One region of the Micromonospora sp. WMMD723 genome, then DNA from elsewhere that is predicted to be linked to it. Evidence: riboswitches for the same ligand, from Rfam matches in the RefSeq annotation. Region 1 holds a riboswitch; each other region holds the start of a gene.

Evidence for each region. A riboswitch is a leader RNA that binds a small molecule or an ion and turns the genes downstream of it on or off. The one in region 1 is predicted to bind cobalamin.
Region 2: linked by a shared signal. The riboswitch ahead of ACN261_RS28620 (ribonucleoside-diphosphate reductase subunit alpha) and the one ahead of ACN261_RS29740 (peptidase) in region 1 are both predicted to bind cobalamin.
Region 3: linked by a shared signal. The riboswitch ahead of bluB (5,6-dimethylbenzimidazole synthase) and the one ahead of ACN261_RS29740 (peptidase) in region 1 are both predicted to bind cobalamin.

What each region holds. Positions count from the first base shown of each region.
Region 1 is NZ_JBMKNR010000001.1:6,872,188-6,877,007, reverse strand. It holds gene ACN261_RS29750 (cell wall anchor protein) at 1-831, opposite strand, end outside; gene ACN261_RS29745 (hypothetical protein) at 1,191-1,712, opposite strand; gene ACN261_RS29740 (peptidase) at 1,709-2,752, opposite strand; cobalamin riboswitch at 2,855-2,983, opposite strand; cobalamin riboswitch at 3,202-3,405, shown strand; gene ACN261_RS29735 (hypothetical protein) at 3,622-3,924, shown strand; gene metE (5-methyltetrahydropteroyltriglutamate--homocysteine S-methyltransferase) at 4,067-4,820, opposite strand, start outside.
Region 2 is NZ_JBMKNR010000001.1:6,603,431-6,608,250, forward strand. It holds gene ACN261_RS28605 (hypothetical protein) at 1-596, opposite strand, end outside; gene ACN261_RS28610 (oxidoreductase) at 652-1,554, opposite strand; gene ACN261_RS28615 (helix-turn-helix transcriptional regulator) at 1,682-2,569, shown strand; cobalamin riboswitch at 2,597-2,809, shown strand; gene ACN261_RS28620 (ribonucleoside-diphosphate reductase subunit alpha) at 2,929-4,820, shown strand, end outside.
Region 3 is NZ_JBMKNR010000001.1:6,723,000-6,727,819, forward strand. It holds gene ACN261_RS29115 (hypothetical protein) at 139-702, opposite strand; gene ACN261_RS29120 (hypothetical protein) at 835-1,179, opposite strand; gene bluB (5,6-dimethylbenzimidazole synthase) at 1,253-1,897, opposite strand; cobalamin riboswitch at 1,935-2,132, opposite strand; gene ACN261_RS29130 (hypothetical protein) at 2,390-3,148, opposite strand; gene ACN261_RS29135 (hypothetical protein) at 3,145-4,185, opposite strand; gene ACN261_RS29140 (AMP-binding protein) at 4,182-4,820, opposite strand, start outside.

The sequences.
Region 1 (4,820 bases):
GCCGGAACCGCCGAACGAACCGTCGGCGTGCTGCTGACCCACCAACCAGTCCGCGCCCCGGCGGGCGGCGTCGGAAGCGTCGGCGGCACCGGAGTCAGCGGCAGCCAGCAACGCCTGCACGGCCATCGCCGTGGAATCGACGTCGAGGGTCGCGCCCGGCTGCTCGTCGCAGGACGGCGACGGGCCGTCCGCGGTGTCCGGGTAGAGCCGGAAGCCGCCGGCGGCGCACTGCTGCCGGACGAGGAAGTCGACGGTGTCCTGCGGCAGGTCACCGCTGCGGGCCAGACCCAGCACCGCGAAGGACTGGTCGAAGGTGTTGCTGGCGTCCGGTCCACTGTCCGCTGTGGTGCGACTGGTGATCCGTCCCCGCTGGTGACCGGCGTCCGCCCCGGCCAGCAGGGACAGCGTCACCTCCCGCAGGTCGTACCCGCCGAAGTCGGTGGGGTCGGCGCCGGCGGCGGACGCGACGTAGAGCAGCTTCGCGGTCGCCCCGCCGTCGGTGAAACCCTCGATGCCCCAGTCGTCGTAGCTGTTGTAGGACCGGACGTGCGCCGCGACCTGCCCGGTCGCCGCCTGACGCGTCGGCGCGGACCCGCCGGTGGCGGACATCGCGATGATGCCGTCGATGGTCAGACCCCAGTCCTGACCACCGAACGGCCCAGGCAGCGTGCCGTCGGTGAACTCACCGGCCAACCACGAGGTGGCGTCACGCGCGGCGGCGGCATCAGCCGGGGCGGGTGCGGCCACCCCGGCCAGGGGCACCGCGGCCGTGACGACGGTCGTCGCCACGATCGCGCCGAGGCCGGTGGCGAGACGCCGGGACAAAAGCATGGGATTGCCTTTCGCAGAGCGGTCGGTGAGACCTCCGGAACACACCCCCGGGCACGTCACCCCGCTCCGCATGCTGCGGTGAGCGGGGTGAACGGACCGTCGACGGCAGCCCGGACCTCACCCTGTAGACCTCGACAGTGGAAGCCGCTCGTCCCGGGCGGGGCATTCCGGCTCGCGAGAGGACCCCTCGCTCACGGTTGCGGGTCAGCGCCGGCTTCTACCGGCTTCCCCCCACACGGGACGTATGCAGTTGTGTACCCGGCGCACCGGATGCCGACACGGTATCGCCCTGGCGTCGCAGGACGCCAGGGCGGCCGCCGACAGCCGACGCGCCGGTCACACCAGGGATGCCGTCAGGATCATGGAACAGGGATGCTCGGCGCTGCGCCCGCCCCGAACGACCAGCCCTCGACACTGCCCGGAGCCGGGTTGTAGCTGCTCGCGCCCGAGGAACTGTAGGACCACGACCCGCCCGCCGGGGCATGCCAGTACGACCAGTAGGCGGTCGCCGGCGGCGTGTTGACACACGGCTCGGTCGCGGAGGTGGGCTTGCCGTTGATCCGGCAGACGAACGCCAGACCCCAGCGCGAGGTGCCGGTCACCGTGAAACCGGCCCCCTGCAGGGCGGCCACCCCGGTGGCCGGGTCGCCCAGGGCGCACGCGACCTGCACGCCCCCGCCGAGCGCGGCGAAGTCGACCACGACGGTGACCCCTGAGGTGCCGGTGCACGCGGCGGCGTGCGCCGCCTGCGGCGCGGGCTCCACGGCGGTCAGGGCGACCGCGGCCACGGTGGCGGCAAGCAGGCCGGCGAGCCGTACGCGGACGATGGATCGGAGACGGAACACAGGTCCTCCCGGGTTCAGGTCGGCACGACAGGTCATGGACAGCTCAGGACCGGCGCGCCGGAACCGGCGGCCGCAGCGGAGAGCGTGGCGTAACCGGCACCGGTCAGGCCCAGGACGGCCTGGCCGGTGGCGCGGGTGGCGGTGGCCGGGTCGAAGGTGCCGCCGTCGAAGTCGACCGCGCCCCGGTCGGCCGGCGCTGCGCCGCAACCCACCTGCAGGCCGACCAGGAACGCCCGTGCCCGCAACCAGGCCAACGGCCGGTGGCCGGCGCGCAGCGCCTGCGCGGCGAGCCCGGTGCTGTTGGCGTTCGGGACACCCGACGAGTCGGCGAAACTGCCGTTGGCGCCCTGCACCGACACCAGCCAGCGCAGCCCGGCGGCAGCGTCGGCTGGGCGGCCCGCCGCCTGGAGCGCCTGCACCGCCAGTGCGGTGGCGTCCACATCGGAGGTACACACCGGCTGAGCGGGCAGCAGCGGGTATCCGCCGTCCGGGCAGCGGGTCCCGGCCAGCCAGATGGCGGCGGTCGCGGGCACACCGTGCGCCGTGCGGTCCAGGGCGAGGATCGCGAAGGACTGGCTGAACGCATTGCTGTAGTTCCCGTACGCGGACCGGTCGGTGAAGCGGCCGCTGGGCGATTCCAGGCCCCGCAACCGGGCGACCAGGTCGACACCGCCGACGTCGGTCGGGTCGCCCCCGCGTACCTGCACGGCGAGGGCGAGCTTCGCGGTCGCGCCGGCGTAAGCCTCGGTGCCGCCGTCACCGACGTAACCGTCGCGGATGTCCGGTCGGGTGACCCAGTCCAGTGCCTGCGCGCCGAAGTCGTCGGCGACACCGGCGGCGGCGAAGGCGAACACCGCGTCGAGGGTCAGCCCCTGGTCGGGGTAGGCGACGCCGTCGAAGACCACCTCGAATCGTTCACCGTCGACGAGTTGCCGCGCGAGCCAGCCGGCGGCGGCCCCGGCCCGGTCGACGCCGGGGTGCGCGGGTGCGGCGGTCGCAGGTGTGGCGAGGGTGAGAGCGGCGAGTACGCCGCAGAACAGGGCGAGCAGGCGGTGCCGGCTCAGGCGGACGACCATCGGAAGCGCCTTTCCGGCCCGGCGGTCGTCAGAACCCGGACGATCGCCACCGGCAGGCAGGATCGACCGGCCTCCGACCCGTGGGCCACGACGGGTGGGGAACGGAAAACCACGCGTGCGGCGGGTATTCGGGCTCGCCGTCAGGGGTGTCTGCCACCTCGACGACCTACCGTTGCGGGCCAGCGCCGGACTTCGACCGGACTTCCCCCACGCACACACGTTGATGGAGTTGTCGCGACAGTCTGATCGCCCTCGACAGTGGATGTCAATGCGCCATCGCGCGAACACGCTTGGTGAGAACCAGCGTTACGGAGTCCTCTATGGACGACAAGCGCCGTACCCCCACCAGCCGACACGAATGCGGTCAGCACCGGCACATTGACTCGCCGCGTCGCCCCCGGTGCGCAACGCTGCGGCCCGAAGCACCGCCGCATCGGGACCCGACGCGATATCGTGACACCGCAGTCGGTCCGCCACGCCACCACGTGGCGGCGCAAGAGGGAACCCGGTGCGAGACCGGGACTGCCCCGCAGCGGTGAGTGGGAACGACCGCCGTCATCAGCACTGGGCCCGCACGGCCTGGGAAGCGACGGCCGGTAGGCCTGAGCACGACGCCCACGAGTCCGAAGACCTGCCCGCTGCCCACGTGCACCCGCACGCGGAGAGCTCGGCGACCTTCGAGGGCGGGTCGACCATCGCCGACAGCACGACATCCGGTGCTGCCTGCGACCGCACCGCTCCCAGCCGAGTTCGACGACTCGGCACAAGGAGACCCCGATGCAAGCGCCACCAGCACAACGACCCCGTCCGTCAACATCCGGTGCCGTGACCCCCGGCACCGCCGGCATGCCCGCCGAACGGAACGGCCAGTGACTAGGCCCGCCGCACCACGTCGCATCAGAATCGATGACGAAGATGTCGTCGTCCTCCCGGCAGCGGACTACGAACGTCTCGCCTCCACGCGACGGCAACTCGGCGCACGCGAAGCGCGAAACCGCAGCCTGACCGACCAGGTGAACACCCTGAGCACACTGCTGGCCGACATCCGGCGCATCGTCGAATCGACGCCGCAGTGCTGTGCGACCCACCGCGACGCCGACAGCCGGATCCGTGACCTGCTAGATGCCCAGCGGATCCCGCGACCGCCGGGCTCGCCCACACCGACGCCATGAACCACCGCGACACCCACCCGGACGCCGCCCGGCACGCGACGGCATCATCCTGGGCCGCCCGATCCTGCCGGGCATGGGGTTCGCGCGAACGACTCATCCGCTCCGGGCGGACCCCAGGGGGAGTCCGCCCGGACCGGCCCAGTCAGCTCGCGCGGACCTCGGCGGCAGCGGCGACGAGGTGTCGGAGGGACGCCTCGACCTCGGCATAGGTGCGGGTCTTCAGACCACAGTCCGGGTTGACCCACAGCCGTCGGGCGGGCACGGCCGCGACGGCCCGACGGAGCGCGTCGACCACCTCGTGGTGCGGTGGGACGCGGGGCGAGTGGATGTCCCACACCCCGGGGCCGACCCCCCGGCGATAGCCGATCGCGGCAAGGTCGTCGAGGATCTCCATCTTCGAACGCGACGCCTCGATGCTGGTGACGTCCGCGTCGAGCGCGTCGATGGCGGTGATCACCTCACCGAACTCGCTGTAGCACAGGTGGGTGTGTATCTGGGTGTCGTCGGCGACGCCGCCGGTGGCCAGCCGGAACGCGCCGACCGCCCAGTCCAGATAGGCCTTCTGGTCGGCCCGACGCAGCGGCAGGGTCTCCCGCAGGGCAGGCTCGTCGACCTGGATGATCCGGATGCCGGCGGCCTCCAGGTCGCGGCACTCGTCGCGCAGCGCGAGCGCCACCTGGTCGGCGGTGTCGGCCAACGGCTGGTCGGTCCGGACGAACGACCAGGCCAGGATGGTGACCGGCCCGGTGAGCATGCCCTTGACCGGACGGTCGGTCAGCGACTGGGCATAGGTGGACCACGCGACGGTCATCGGAGTCCGCCGGGCCACGTCGCCGTGGATGATCGGCGGGCGGACGCAACGGGACCCGTAGGACTGCACCCAGCCGTGGGTGGTG
Region 2 (4,820 bases), 270 kb from region 1:
AGTGACGGGGGTTCCTTCATCGCCGCCCGGACGTCCCGGGTGGTCGAGATCAGCCGACCGACCAGCGACGCCCCATCGTGGTCCACCCGTACCCGGCCGTACTCCCAGCCGCAGGTGGTGAGGTCGAGCACCTCGAACAGGCGGGCGAGCAGCGGATGGGGGTCGGTCGCCCGGACGAACTGCGCCGCCCGGGTGCCGACGACCGTGGTGGCGGCGGCGACGTGCACGTACGGGTGCAGGCCGCCCGGCAGCGCGAACAGCGGCCAGTGCAGCCGTCCACCGGCCTCCCGCCACAACGGCCGGTAGTTGCGCCGGTCCACCGGGAACCGGTGCCCGGTACGCCGGAACAGCTCCGTCGTCTGGGCCAGCAGGTCCGCGTGGGCCGCGTCGGCGAACTCACCGACGATGCCGGCCGCCACCGCCAGGCCGTCGCCGTCGTCGAGCAGCCCGACCATCGCCGCCACCTGCTCGGCAGGTCGGACGGCCAGGTGGGCGCCGAACCGCTGCCGCACCTCGGCCGACAGCGCCGCCTGCCGGACCGGATCGTCCTGGACCTGCCGGCCCCCGCCGCCCAGCACCCGCCCGAGCCATCCCATGTCGCCTCGTCTCCGCCGCCCTCACCGACCGCAGTCATGCTAGTGCGGCCCTACGTCAGAGACAGCGCACGCCGGTCAGTTCCTCGGCCGCCGTCCACAGCCGCCGGCCGACGGCGGGATCGGTGGCCTCCCGGCTGGCCCGTACCTCGGTGACCGGCCCCCGGGTCTGGAAAAACCGGGCCGGGCCGAAGAACTGGCCGCCGTGGACCTGCGGGTCGGTGGCGGCGCGCAGTTGGGGCAGCGCACCCTGCTCGACCGGCTGGGTGGCCAGCAGGCCGAGCCGGGCGATCACCCGGCCCCGCCGGCCCTGGTGGGACCAGGCCCGGGGGGTCAGGTTGGTGCGGGTGACACCGGGGTGGGCCAGCACGCTGAGCACCGGCGATCCGGTGGCGCGCAGCCGGCGGTCCAGTTCGATGCCGAAGACGGTGGTGGCGAGCTTGGACCTGCCGTACGCGGCGGCACCCCGGTAGCCGCGCTCCACCATCAGGTCGGCGAAGTCCAGGTGTGCGTTGCGGTGGGTGATCGAGCTGAGGCTGACCACCCGGGCCGCCCGCGCCGCGGCCAGGTTGCCCAGCAGCAGGCCGGTCAGCGCGAAGTGGCCCAGCAGGTTGGTGGCGAGGTGCAGCTCGTGGCCGTCCACGCTGGTGCGGCGCGGCCCGAGCAGCACCGCACCGGCGTTGTTGACCAGCAGGTCGAGCACCGGACGGTCGGCGGCCAGGGCCGCCGCGAACTCCCGGACCGAGGCGAGGGAGGCGAGGTCCAGCTCGCGTACCTCGACGTCGCCGCCCATGCTGTGGGCGGCCCGCCGGCCGGCGGCGGTGTCGCGCACGGCGAGCACGACCCGCGCCCCCCGCCGGGCCAGTGCGGTGGCGGTGACCAGGCCGAGGCCGGAGTTCGCGCCGGTCACGACGGCGGTACGGCCGTGCTGGTCGGGGATGTGGTCGGCGGTCCAGGTCATCTGCTGCTCCCTGACGGTCGGGTGGGACCGCCGACGCTAGGGCCCGGCCGGGCGGGACCGGTCGTACCCGGTTACCTAGGTCCCGCAGACCTACCCACGCCGGTGCGGGCCGCGCCACACTGGCGGCATGACCCGTCCGTACGCCCGTGAACTCGGTGACTTCCTGCGTGCCCGGCGCGCCCGGTTGCACCCCCGGGACGTCGGCCTGGAGCCGGGCGGGCGACGCCGGGTCACCGGGCTGCGCCGCGAGGAGCTGGCGCTGCTGGCCGGGTTGAGCACCGACTACTACCAGCGGATGGAGCAGGGCCGGGAGGTGCGCCCGTCCGACGACGTGCTGGACGGGCTCGCCGCCGCCCTCGGCCTCGACGACGCGGAACGCCGGCACCTGTTCACCCTGGCCCGCGCCGCCCGCCGGCCGCCGCCCGCCCGGGTCGACCACGGCCCGGAACGGGTACCGGAGAGCACCAGGCGGCTGCTGCGGGTGCTGGACACCCCGGCGGTGGTGCTCGGCCGGCACCTGGACCTGCTCGCCTGGAACACGTGGGCGGTGGCGCTGCTCGGCGACCCGGCGGACCACCCGCCGGACCGGCTCAACATGCTGCTGCTGATGTTCGACGAGGCGGCTGCCCCACTGCGGCGCTGCGCGTCCTGGGAGCAGCAGGCCATGGACTACATCGGCATGATGCGCGCCGCCGTCGCCACGGACCCCACCCACCCCCGGGCCACCGCCGTCGTCGGTGAGCTGAGCATCCGCAGCGCCGAGTTCCGGCGGCTGTGGTCCCGGCACGACGTGCGCGGGTCGGTCAGCGGCACCAAGACCTTCCAGGTCCCCGAGGTCGGTGACATCGTCCTGGACTGGGACACCTACCCGCTGCCCGGCAACCCCGGCCCGGTCATGCTGGTCTTCACCGCCGAGCCGGGCAGCGCCGACGCCGACGCGCTGCGGCTGCTGGCGTCACTGCGGGCCACCGGCCGGTCGGATGAGAGTTATCTGACACGCCGACGCGACATCTAGTGTTGCCTCTCCCCCATCCACGCCATATATGGTGTGCCACGCAGCTGGTTCGGCCGGGCCCGGTGGTCCGGTCGAGGCAACAGGGAACCCGGTGGAAATCCGGGACTGCCCCGCAGCGGTAAGTGGGAACGACCGCCGTCATCGAGCACTGGACCGCGAGGTCTGGGAAGCGACGGCCAGTAGGCGACCGACCCGGTCACGCCCGCGAGTCCGAAGACCTGCCAGTGCGCCGTGCGCTGCTGCGCACGGCGGTCGGAGGTCGCGCGGGACGACCGACGCCAGCACCCGGGCCGGCCGTCGCCGCGCCCGTCGGCGTCCTCCCGCGTCCCGATGGCCATCGGTGACAGCGAGGAGAGGTCATGACGAGCACAGCGCAGAGCCCACCGTCCGACGTCGACGGTGCGGAGCCACGCCGGCCGGCGATGCGGGTACGCAAGCGCGACGGCGACACCGAGCCGGTGGACGTCAACCGGATCGTCACGGCCGTCGCCCGGTGGACCACCGACCTGGACGAGGTCGACCCGCTGCGGGTGGCCACCAGGACGATCAGCGGCCTCTACGACGGGGCGACCACGGCCGAGCTGGACAAGCTGTCGATCCAGACGGCGGCGGAGCTGATCGGCACGGAACCGCAGTACTCCCGACTGGCGGCCCGGCTGCTGGCCGCCTACGTGGACGAGGAGGTACGCGGGCAGGCGGTGACCTCGTTCAGCGAGTCCATCCGGTACGCCCACGGCCTCGGCCTGATCGCCGACGACACCGCCGCGTTCGTGGCCCGGCACGTACGCCAGCTCGACGACGCCGTCGACCCGGCCGGTGACCTGCGGTTCGAGTACTTCGGGCTGCGTACGGTGGCCGACCGGTACCTGCTGCGGCACCCGCAGTCGCGGCTGGTGGTGGAGACCCCGCAGTACTGGCTGCTGCGGGTGGCCTGCGGGCTGTCCGGCACGCCCGACGAGGCGGTCGGGTTCTACCGGCTGATGTCGTCGCTGGCCTACCTGCCGAGTTCCCCGACGTTGTTCAACTCGGGCACCCGGCACACCCAGATGTCGTCGTGTTTCCTGGTCGACTCGCCGCGCGACGAACTGGACTCGATCTACGAGCGCTACCACCAGGTGGCGAAGCTGTCCAAGTTCTCCGGCGGCATCGGCATCTCCTTCACGCGGGTGCGCGGCCGGGGGGCGCTGATCCGGGGCACCAACGGCAGGTCGAACGGGATCGTGCCGTTCCTGAAGACCCTCGACGCCGGGGTGGCGGCGGTCAACCAGGGTGGCCGGCGCAAGGGGGCGGCCTGCGTCTACCTGGAGCCGTGGCACCCGGACGTCGAGGAGTTCCTGGAGCTGCGGGACAACACCGGTGAGGAGGCGCGGCGCACCCACAACCTTAACCTGGCCAACTGGATCCCCGACGAGTTCATGCGCCGGGTCGAGGCCGACGGTGACTGGTCGCTGATCGACCCGTCGGACGCCCCGGAGCTGCCCGACCTCTACGGCGAGGAGTTCGACGCCGCGTACCGGGTCGCCGAGAAGAAGGCGGTCCGCACGGTCAAGGCCCGCGACCTGTACGGGCGGATGATGCGCACCCTGGCGCAGACCGGCAACGGGTGGATGACGTTCAAGGACCCGGCGAACCGGCTGTCCAACCAGACCGGCGTGCCGGGCAACACGATCCACCTGTCCAACCTGTGCACCGAGATCCTGGAGGTGAACAGCGACACCGAGACGGCGGTGTGCAACCTCGGCTCGGTCAACCTCGGCGCGCACCTCACCGACGACGGCGTCGACTGGGAGAGGTTGCGCGAGACGGTCCGGACGGCGGTGGTGTTCCTCGACCGGGTGATCGACATCAACTACTACCCGGCCGAGCAGGCGGCGGCGTCGAACCCGCGCTGGCGGCCGGTCGGGCTGGGGCTGATGGGTTTGCAGGACGCGTTGTTCGCGCTGCGGCTGCCGTTCGACTCGGCCGGGGCCCGGGAGCTGTCCACCCGGGTCCAGGAGGAGATCCTCCTGACCGCCCTGGAGACGTCGACCGGCCTCGCCGAACGGTTCGGCGCGCACCCGGCGTACGCCGAAACCCGGGCGGCCCGGGGTGACCTGCACCCGGACCTGTGGGGGGCCGAGCCCACCCAGACCGCGCGGTGGGCGGCGCTACGCACCCGGATCGCGACGCACGGCCTGCGCAACTCGCTGCTGGTGGCGATCGCCCCGACCGCCACGATCGCCTCGATCGCCGGCTGCTACGAGTGCATCGA
Region 3 (4,820 bases), 150 kb from region 1:
TCGTCACCTCGGCTCGCCGCGCTCGGCGCGGTAGCCGGCGGTGACCGACGTCCGGTCGGACCGCGGCCGTCGACCGCCCACGGGACCGTCTGCGGATTGGGCACCTGCGCAGTCGTCGGCGCCGGTGGTCGAGGGGGTTCAGGCGGTCCACGGGGTGGTGGGGGCTGGCGTGATGCCGTAGCCGGCGAGCCAGCCGAGCAGGGCCTCGCGGTTGGCGTGGACGAGTGAGCCGCCGGTGAAGCGGGGGTCGTCGGTGACCTCGGCGACGATCTGCGGTGGTGGGAGGAAGGAGCGTGCCGCCGCGTCGGTGGTGAACTCGGCCTCGGCCAGGACCAGACCGTGCAGGGGCTGGTCGAAGATGTCGATGCCCAGCGGTGGGACGCTCAGGCGGGTCTTGGACAGCGTCGCGGCGGGCAGGCGGGCGAGCAGTTCGTACTCGGCCGGGGACAGGTAGACGTTCGTGATCAGCCCCTGGATGTGGCCCGGCCGGGCGGCGGGCACCTTCTGGGTGAGCTTGAACTCGCGGGATCCGCCGGTGAGGCTCTCGGAACGTCTGAGGCGCAGTCGGGTGCCGGCCAGGTACCGGTCGGTGATGCGACGGCTGGCGGTGACCATGGCCGGCAGCGGCGGTCCGGCCAGCAGGAACCGCCGCTCCCGCTCGATGCGCGCGTACTTCCCCTCGCGGACCGGCTCGGCTGTCATCGGGCCTCGTTCCAGCACCGTGCGATGCTCATCGCGGGCATGAGGGTCCGGCGGTCGCGGAGTAGCTGCGGCCGCAGCATGAGCCCGTCCGGCGTACGCGCGGGTGACGCGTACGCCGGACGCCGGACGGCCCTACTGCCAGGGGCCGCTGCGGCAGATGAACTGGGTGGTGCCGCTGTACTGGGTGGTACCGCCGTCGACGTAGCTGTAACTGGCCCGCACGTGGTGGCCGAGGTTGCTGGCCGGGCAGGTGGCGAAGAGGGTCGGCCCGGCGGTCGTGAAGGTGCCGACACTGCCGGAGTACCAGGTGATGCTCCAGGTCGTCGTGCCGGTGCTGCTGGCGTCGCAGTAGAACTGCGACGCGCCGGACTCGCAGAAGGGTGCCGGGGCGGCGGCGAGAGCCGGCGTGGCGCCGGCGGCGGCGAGGCTCAGGGCGGCGAGCGCGGACGCCGCCAGCACCGTGACGGTGGTACGCATGAAACTCCTCCCAACGTAGCCGAGTGATGACTCAGTGCGACGCCAGCCTAGCCGTCGCATCGACGTACCCGAATTAGCTGTTCGGTTGGTCGGTCCCCCGCCGTAGCCACCGGTCGTGGTGGACCGCCTCGGTGAGGGGCCTGCGCCGCCGCCACCCGTGTCGCTCCAGATCGGGCACGGCCTCCAGGTGGGTGACCGGCCCGACGCAGAGCCAGGCCACCGGCCGGATGCCGGCCGGCACACCCAGCAGCTCGGCCAGGAACGGCTCCCGGTAGAAGGACACCCACCCGACGCCCAGCCCTTCGGCGGTGGCGGCGAGCCAGAGGTTCTGGATGGCCAGGCAGACCGAGTAGAGGCCCGCGTCGGCGATGGCGTGCCGCCCGAGCACCGCCGGGCCGCCGCGCTGTGGGTCGTAGGTGACGACCACCGACAGCGTCGACTCCAGCACCCCGTCGATCTTGATACGCGCGAACCGCTCGGCCGCCGCACCGTCCAGAGTGGCGGCGAACGTCGCCCGCTCGGCCTGCACGTGCCGATGGAACCGGCGACGGACGGCCGGGTCCCGGACCAGAACGAAATCCCACGGCTGCGAGTTGCCGACGCTGGGCGCGGCGTGCGCGGCGTCGAGAATCCGGTGCAGGGTGTCGGCCGGCACCGGCTCCCCGGTGAACTCGGCCCGGACGTCCCGGCGGTGGTGGATGGCGTCGTAGAGTTCCACAGGCAGGCTCCCGCTGCGCTCGGCCCACCCCCGACGGATGGGCGCTCGACGCGAGGCCGGTCTTCGGACTCCCGGATCAACGCCTACCCGTCCGCCTTCCCAGCCCTGCGGCCAGTGGCTGCGCTCCTCGCGCCTGGACGGTCGCTCCCCGGTCACCGCGGCGGGCCCGTGCCGGATTCACACCGGCTTCCCGATTCTCCCCGCAGGCGCGGGGCACCTCGCACGATCATGCCGTCGCCGATGCTAACCCGCACCACCGACGCCGGCCGGCCACGGCCCGCCCCGACAGTACACGCAGCGGGTCCCCGTGTTCCGGCGTCCACGTGGACGCCGGCGTGTACGACGTCCTCGCCGAGGTGTCCGGCGGTCAGGCCCAACCACGAGGCCCTCCGGTCGCTGGACTCCGGTGCGGCCGGAGGAGCACGACGACGCTCTCGGCGGCGGTGAGCGGCTGACACCGGTCCGATCCCGACCGGCCTGGGCTCGGTTCGGTCACCGCTCGGTGGTGGTGTACTCGCAGACCGCCGCCGGGAAGCCGCCCGCGCCGAAGCGCAGCTCGACGACGTGCCCATGGGCGGTCTCGGTGACCGCCGGTGTGATCGACTGACCGGCCTGCGCCGGTCGCAGGTACCAGCACCGGCTGGTGTCGGTGCGGCCGGCCGGCACCCCCGCGTCGGCCAGCGCGTTCTCGCCGCGCTCCAGGTAGCACGCGAAGAAGACGTGGTCGTTCAGATCCGTCTCCCGGTCGCTGAAGGTGAAAGCCGCCGTCTCGGTTCCGCCGCTGCGGGGTCGTCGCGGCAGCTCCGGCAGCAGCGGCGAGTCGCCGCCGAAGCCCGGGGGTGCCTCGGTGCGCGGTGTGGGTCGTACCCCGGCGCCGGCGTCCAACCAGGTCCACCGGCTGGTCCACACCGCCACCACGGTGCCGTCGGCTGCGCGCAGGGTCAGCTCGTCGTGCCCGCCGTACCAGCCACGCCGGTCAACGCCGAGGGTGACGGCCAGTTCGGCGTCGAGCGGCGCTCCGGGCAGCACCCGCACCGGCGGGGTGTACGCCTGCACGTACCGCACCACGGCGCGGACCCGGTGCCGTTCGAAGTAGGACCAGCGGTCGAGTCCGGCCGTCTCTCGCCACCAGCCGGCGGAGACCTCGTCGAGGAGGTGCACCAGGTGGGTCGGTTTCAGGGTGCCGCGCTGGGAGATGGCCGCATAACGCGCCTCGGCGCCCGCGCGGTACACCCTGGACCCGACGGTCACGGCAGCGGTCCCTGCGTCCGGGGTCGGCCGGGCCGCAGCGGTTTGATGGTGGTGCCCACCGCGAGCGGACGGGTCCGGCCCCCGCAGTGGTGTACCGCCATCGGACCCTCCGCCCGGCACGCGCAGGGCAACACCCGGTTGAGGCTGGAGCCGATGCAGAACTCCTCGAAGGCGGTCCGGTCGCCGGGAAGCAGGCGGGCCAGCAGCGCCATCACCGGGTCCACCGCCTTGATCCGGCCGTCGTCGTCGCGCACCTCCAGCCAGGCGTGGTCGAGGTCCATCATGCCGATCAGCCAACCCCCTCGGGCGTACGCCTCGTACCCCATGGCCCGGCACTCCCGTTCGAGGTACAGGCTGGCGGAGACGCAGTCGACCACCCCGTTGGCGAGCGTGTCGTCCGGGTCGACCTGCCAACTCGACGGCAGCATCTGGAAGCGCGGCCCGCCGTGCCGGATGTCGGCGAAGAGCCGGGCCAGCCGGGGGGAGACGATCCGGTCCGCCCGGCCCGCGGTGACCAGGTCCAGTTCGACGGTGACCAGGTCGGGTACGGCCGGCAGCCGCACCTCGTCGTCGGTCACGGTCACCGGCCCGGCGGCGCTGGCCCAGCCGGAGGCCGCGCCACCGGTCAGCTCCGGAACCGGTCGGTGCAGCAGCCAGCGGGGGTCGGTGCCGCATCCGCCGTCCGGACACCGCATCGTCGCGGTCATCCGCCAGGATCTCGGTTCCGTCCAGGTGGCGGCGGGCTTCAGGGAGAACCGGAACGCGAACTCCCAGCCGATCTCCGGCAGGCTGTTCCCGCTTCCCGAGTAGAGACCCAGGTTGATGAGGTCGTGGTGGCAGAACCGCCGTTCGTCGCCCGCGCCGGTGACCGGTAGCCCGGCCTCGACCAGCAGCTCCAGCGTCTCGGCGGGGCAGCGCAGCAGCCCCAGCGCGCCCGCCCGGTCGACGGTGGACTCGCGGTGGGCCGGCGGGACGAGGGTGATGCGGCGCAGCGCGGCGAGCCACCTGTCGGTCTGCGCCGCGGTGACGGCGCTCATCGCGGCCACGCTGCGGGCCCGGCGGAGTCGTAGAGCACCTCGCCGGGGAGGGAGCCGTCCGTGGCGGCGCGGAACATGGGCCGCCGTCGTGGTTTGCCGCTGGTGGTACGCGCCACTGCCGGCGCGGGCACGCTGAGCACCCGGACCCGTACGCCGGGGCCGCCCTCCCGGCCGAGTATCCGCGCGACCTCCGCGGCCCACGGACCGGGCCGCTGCCGGATCAGCGCATGCAGTACGGGTGTGTGGCCGGCGGACCCGGCCAGGACCACGACCCGTTCCGGGGAGAGACCGTCGACGCCGGCGAGGCGGGCCTCCAGGTCCTCCGCGTAGAGGTTGCGTCCGCGTACCTTGAGGCTGTCGCCGGCCCGGCCGAGGACGAACAGTTGGCCGTCGTGGAGGAAGCCGTGGTCGCCGGTGCGCAGCCGGCCATCGGCGAAGGCGGCGTCAGGTGCGGCGGGCCCGTGGTATCCGGCGGCCACCGACCGGCCGGTCAACGCGATCTCCCCGACGACCCCGGGCGGCAGCGGACTGCCCTCGTCGTCGACGACGGTCACCGCGACGCCGTCGCGGGCGTCGCCGCAGCCGATCAACCAGTCGTCGTCGGCCGACGGGTCCGTCCCGACCTCCTCGACGGC